Regions from separate parts of the Pantoea sp. X-Soil-OKNW-556 genome, predicted to be linked through region 1. Evidence: predicted binding sites of a transcription regulator. Region 1 holds the regulator's gene; the other holds the start of a gene.
The links. The regulator sigma-54, encoded in region 1, starts transcription at its own class of promoters, with help from an activator protein. The targets are predictions, from matches to a motif close to GTTGGCACANNTTTCGCTNT.
Positions count from the first base shown of each region.

Region 1 (3,209 bases):
TATGGCCGCAGTTTTAACTCTACTGGCATGAAGATGCGCGGCAACTTACGGACGAAAAATGCCCAGTTGATTGAAAAGGTCAAATCCTCCTATGAAATCCAAAATGAAAAACAACAGCCTTAAATTACTGCTGGTCAGCGCCCTGTTAGCCACCAGCTTGCCCGCTCTGGCATTAACCGGGGATTCTGACAAACCCGTGAATATCGATTCAGAGAATCAGTCGCTGGATCTGCAAGGCAATGTCGCTACCTTTACCGGCAACGTCATCGTGACTCAGGGATCGATCAAGATCACCGCCGACAAAGTCGTCGTCACTCGCCCGGGTGGTGACAGCAAAAAAACCATCGTTGATGCCTGGGGCAACCCGGCAACCTTTTATCAGATGCAGGACAACGGTAAGCCGGTACAGGGTCATGCGGCCAAATTGCACTATGAACTGGCGAATGACTTTGTTGAGCTGACGGGTAACGCCTACATTGAACAGTTGGATAGCAATATCAAAGGCGATCGCATCACCTATCTGGTGAAAGAACAGAAAATGCAGGCCTACAGTCAGGGCCAGAGCAAACGCGTGACCACCGTGCTGGTGCCGTCGCAGTTGCAGGACAAAAACGGTTCATCCCAGAGCCAAAAGAAGAGTAACTAATTTCTATGGCCACACTGATCGCTGAAAACCTGGCGAAAGCCTACAAAGGCCGCCGCGTGGTAGAAGACGTTAGCCTGCAAGTTAAATCCGGCGAAATTGTCGGATTGCTTGGCCCCAACGGGGCCGGTAAAACCACCACCTTCTACATGGTGGTCGGAATTGTGCCGCGCGATGCCGGTCGTATTGTGATTGATGATGAAGACATCAGCATTCTGCCGCTGCATGCGCGTGCCCGTCGCGGCATTGGTTATCTGCCGCAGGAAGCCTCGATTTTCCGTCGCCTCAGCGTTTACGACAACCTGATGGCCGTATTGCAGATCCGTGACGATCTCAGCGAAGAGCAGCGTCAGGATCGAGCCAACGAACTGATGGAAGAGTTCCACATCGAACACCTGCGTGACAGCATGGGCCAGGCACTCTCCGGCGGTGAACGCCGTCGTGTCGAGATTGCCCGCGCGCTGGCTGCCAATCCTAAGTTTATCCTGCTGGATGAACCATTTGCCGGTGTTGACCCGATTTCCGTCATTGATATCAAGAAGATCATTGAACATCTGCGCGACAGTGGGTTGGGTGTGCTGATTACCGACCACAACGTACGCGAAACCCTTGCCGTTTGTGAACGCGCTTACATCGTCAGCCAGGGGCATCTGATTGCTCACGGCACACCCGATGAAATACTTGCAGATGAGCAGGTTAAGCGTGTTTATTTGGGCGAAGAGTTCAGACTCTGATAAGGTGTCGGAACCTCCGACGTTTGCTTAGGAAATTCAATCCGGATTATGAAGCAAGGTTTGCAACTCAGGCTCAGCCAACAGCTGGCGATGACACCCCAGTTGCAGCAGGCAATTCGCTTGCTGCAACTCTCTACGCTTGAACTCCAGCAGGAATTACAACTGGCGCTGGAAAGCAACCCATTGCTCGAACAATCAGAACTCCATGAAGAAGTAGACGCACGCGAATATCAGGAAAGCGAAGCCCTCGACACCCGCGAGGCGCTGGAACAGAAGGACATGCCGGAAGAGCTGCCGCTCGATGCAACCTGGGATGAAATCTACACCGCCGGAACGCCTTCCGGTACGGGTACCGATTACCAGGATGATGAGCTGCCGGTCTATCAGGGCGAAACCACGCAGTCGTTGCAGGATTATCTGATGTGGCAGGTTGAGCTGACACCGTTCACCGATACCGACCGCGCCATTGCGACTTCGATTGTCGATGCCATTGACGACACCGGTTATCTCACCGTGACGCTCCAGGATATTTGCGACAGCATCGGTGATGAAGAACTGACGCTGGAAGAAGTGGAAGCGGTATTGAAACGCGTACAGCGTTTTGATCCGGTCGGCGTTGGCGCACGCGATTTGCGTGATTGCCTGCTGGTGCAGCTGTCCCAATATGCCGCCGATACGCCGATGCTGGCGGAAGCACGGTTGATTGTGAGCGATCATCTCGATCTGCTGGCCAATCACGATTTCCGTAGCCTGATGCGCATGACGCGTCTGAAAGAAGATGTGCTGAAAGAGGCAATGTTGCTGATTCAGTCGCTTGATCCGCGCCCAGGTCAGTCGGTCAACACCAGCGAGCCTGAGTATGTCATCCCGGATGTACTGGTACGCAAGGTCGGCACCCGCTGGACAGTTGAGCTAAATGCCGACAGCGTACCGCGTCTCAAAATTAATCAGCACTACGCTGCGATGGGCGGTGCGGCGCGTAATGACAGCGACAGCCAGTTTATCCGCAGCAATTTACAGGAAGCCAAATGGCTGATTAAGAGCCTGGAGAGCCGTAACGACACGCTGCTGAAAGTGACTCGCTGTATTGTCGAGCAGCAGCAGGCGTTTTTTGAACAGGGCGAGGAGTACATGCGTCCGATGGTGCTGGCGGATATCGCCCAGGCCGTGGATATGCATGAATCCACCATTTCCCGTGTTACCACGCAGAAGTACTTGCATAGCCCGCGTGGCATCTTTGAACTGAAATATTTTTTCTCCAGTCATGTGAATACCGAAGGTGGCGGCGAAGCCTCCTCGACGGCAATACGTGCGTTGGTGAAAAAATTGATCTCTGCGGAAAATCCCGCAAAACCCTTGAGCGACAGCAAACTGACCTCCATGTTATCTGAACAGGGCATCATGGTGGCCCGCCGTACGGTTGCTAAGTATCGCGAGTCTTTGTCCATCCCGCCCTCGAATCAGCGCAAGCAGCTGGTTTGAATGTATTGAGAAGGAAGACCTATGCAAATAAACCTTACCGGACTGAATGTAGAGATTACCGAGCCGCTGCGCGAATTTGTAAATAGCAAATTTGCCAAACTGGAACACTATTTTGATCGGATTAATCAGGTCTATATTGTTCTGAAAGTGGAAAAGGTAACGCAGATTGCTGATGCAACACTGCATGTGAACGGCGGTGAATTGCACGCGACATCGGAAGCGGAAGACATGTACGCGGCGATTGACGGATTGATCGACAAGCTTTCCCGTCAGTTGACCAAACATAAAGATAAACTGAAAAAACACTAACCTTCACGCTTGCAGAGTACTGATAGGTTCGGTACTCAGAG
Region 1 covers NZ_AP035990.1:565,616-568,824, reverse strand. Annotated here, with positions in the region: gene lptC (LPS export ABC transporter periplasmic protein LptC) at 1-123, shown strand, start outside; gene lptA (lipopolysaccharide ABC transporter substrate-binding protein LptA) at 92-646, shown strand; gene lptB (LPS export ABC transporter ATP-binding protein) at 652-1,377, shown strand; gene rpoN (RNA polymerase factor sigma-54) at 1,426-2,859, shown strand; gene hpf (ribosome hibernation promoting factor) at 2,881-3,168, shown strand.

Region 2 (3,209 bases), 3.5 Mb from region 1:
GTAACCTTGCCTTTCAAAGAACAGGCCTGGGAGTTTGCGGATGAGCTCAGTGAGCGCGCTGCGCTTTCCGGCGCAGTCAATACGTTGAAGAAAGATGCGCAGGGGCAGATTATTGGTGATAACACCGATGGCATTGGTTTACTGAGCGATCTTGAACGACTGGACATGATCCGCCCTGGCGATCGTGTATTGCTGGTGGGAGCGGGTGGCGCGGCGCGTGGTGTCATTTTGCCTCTGCTTTCATTAGGTTGTTCACTCACGGTCACAAATAGAACGGTTGAAAAGGCAGAGTTGCTGGCAGAAATCTTCCGCCACAGCGGTGCCATCCATGCCTGTGGTTTCGAGGCACTGGCGGGGCAGTCATTCGATCTGATTGTGAACGCCACCTCCAGCGGAGTGGAGGGTAAAGTGCCGCCATTACCGGTTTCATTGATTTCTCACCATACTCGTTGCTATGACATGTTCTACCAACAAGGTCTGACGCCATTCTTGCTCTGGTGTCAGCAACACGGAGCGCAGCAACTCGCCGATGGGTTAGGCATGCTGGTGGGGCAGGCGGCGCATGCTTTCCAGTTGTGGCATGGTGTGATGCCAGAAATCGCGCCTGTCATTAAACAGTTAAAAGAAGCGATGCAGTCGTGAATCAGGCTATCCAGTTCCCTGATCGCGAAGAGTGGGATCAGGCGCGTCTGGCGATATGTTTCCCTGTACAGGTCAACGGTATGGGACTGATGTGTGCGATCTCGGCGTATGAACTGCATGACAGATTCGGCGAGGGGGAAGCGATGGCGCTGTTTAGCGCCAATCGCTGGGATCTGGAAGAGGAAGCCGAACAGCTTATCCTGAATGATGAAGTCGATCCTCAAGGTTGGGTCTGGCTTTCCTGCGCAAGATAATCATTCTTCCAGCCAACATAGTTGTTTGCCGAGTAACGCAATCCTTCAATCTCAGCTTCATTCAGTGGCCGAATTTGCTTCACCGGGCTGCCTAAATAGAGGTAGCCACTTTCCAGGCGTTTTCCGGGGGGAACCAGGCTACCTGCCCCAATCATCACATCTTCTTCTACTATTACGCCGTCCAGCAGAATCGAACCCATGCCAACCAGAACACGATCACCAATGGTACAGCCATGCAACATGGCTTTATGGCCGACGGTAACGTCTTCTCCAATCACCAGCGGATAGCCTGTCGGGTTGCTGGCTGATTTATGCGTGACATGAAGTACGCTGCCATCCTGAATGTTGGTGCGCGCGCCAATGATCACCTGATTCACATCTCCGCGAATCGCGACCAGTGGCCAGATACTGACATCGTCTCCCATGATGACATCGCCGACCACAACGCTGCTTTTATCGATCATTACCCGATCGCCAATTTGTGGGTAGCTGCTTTTATAGGGACGTAAGGCTGTTGACATGATCTTTCTCCTTTTACTCATTTATCCCTAGCCTGAGCGCGATCAGGGCGGCAGACAAGCTGATTTTTGAGCGGATCGTTCGTGATCTCAGCAGAAAGGATGAAAACTCGCCACTCGGATGAAAAGATCGAAAAAAGGGGTTGTGCAAAAAATTCGGATCCCTATAATGCGCCTCCACTGACACGGCAAAGCGGCAACGCAGACGGTCAGCGAGGGACGAAGTGATTCATCCCGCCAGAGAAAAATCTCGAAAAAGAGATTGACTCTGAAGGAGGAAAGCGTAATATACGCCACCTCGCGACAGACGGTTAACCCGCTGTTCGCACTGCTCTTTAACAATTTATCAGACAATCTGTGTGGGCACTCGCAGGATTGATATCAAAAGTCTACGGACTTAAAAAATATCAAGTCTCAAGAGTGAACACGTAATTCATTACGAAGTTTAATTCTTTGAGCATCAAACTTTAAATTGAAGAGTTTGATCATGGCTCAGATTGAACGCTGGCGGCAGGCCTAACACATGCAAGTCGAACGGTAGCACAGAGGAGCTTGCTCCTTGGGTGACGAGTGGCGGACGGGTGAGTAATGTCTGGGGATCTGCCCGATGGAGGGGGATAACTACTGGAAACGGTAGCTAATACCGCATAACGTCGCAAGACCAAAGTGGGGGACCTTCGGGCCTCACACCATCGGATGAACCCAGATGGGATTAGCTAGTAGGTGGGGTAACGGCTCACCTAGGCGACGATCCCTAGCTGGTCTGAGAGGATGACCAGCCACACTGGAACTGAGACACGGTCCAGACTCCTACGGGAGGCAGCAGTGGGGAATATTGCACAATGGGCGCAAGCCTGATGCAGCCATGCCGCGTGTATGAAGAAGGCCTTCGGGTTGTAAAGTACTTTCAGCGGGGAGGAAGGGGTGATGTTTAATACGCATCATCATTGACGTTACCCGCAGAAGAAGCACCGGCTAACTCCGTGCCAGCAGCCGCGGTAATACGGAGGGTGCAAGCGTTAATCGGAATTACTGGGCGTAAAGCGCACGCAGGCGGTCTGTCAAGTCGGATGTGAAATCCCCGGGCTTAACCTGGGAACTGCATTCGAAACTGGCAGGCTAGAGTCTTGTAGAGGGGGGTAGAATTCCAGGTGTAGCGGTGAAATGCGTAGAGATCTGGAGGAATACCGGTGGCGAAGGCGGCCCCCTGGACAAAGACTGACGCTCAGGTGCGAAAGCGTGGGGAGCAAACAGGATTAGATACCCTGGTAGTCCACGCTGTAAACGATGTCGACTTGGAGGTTGTGCCCTTGAGGCGTGGCTTCCGGAGCTAACGCGTTAAGTCGACCGCCTGGGGAGTACGGCCGCAAGGTTAAAACTCAAATGAATTGACGGGGGCCCGCACAAGCGGTGGAGCATGTGGTTTAATTCGATGCAACGCGAAGAACCTTACCTGGCCTTGACATCCACGGAATTTGGCAGAGATGCCTTAGTGCCTTCGGGAGCCGTGAGACAGGTGCTGCATGGCTGTCGTCAGCTCGTGTTGTGAAATGTTGGGTTAAGTCCCGCAACGAGCGCAACCCTTATCCTTTGTTGCCAGCGATTCGGTCGGGAACTCAAAGGAGACTGCCGGTGATAAACCGGAGGAAGGTGGGGATGACGTCAAGTCATCATGGCCCTTACGGCCAGGGCTACACACGTGCTACAATGGCGCATACAAAGAGAAGCGACCTCGCGAGAGCAAGCGGACCTCATAAAGTGCGTCGTAGTCCGGATTGGAGTCTGCAACTCGACT
Region 2 covers NZ_AP035990.1:4,049,733-4,052,941, reverse strand. Annotated here, with positions in the region: gene aroE (shikimate dehydrogenase) at 1-642, shown strand, start outside; gene AC6I8T_RS18805 (DUF1488 family protein) at 639-896, shown strand; gene AC6I8T_RS18800 (gamma carbonic anhydrase family protein) at 863-1,417, opposite strand; rRNA gene AC6I8T_RS18795 (16S ribosomal RNA) at 1,884-3,209, shown strand, end outside.
Region 2: the regulator sigma-54 is predicted to act here: its motif matches at 1,693-1,712, upstream of AC6I8T_RS18800 (gamma carbonic anhydrase family protein).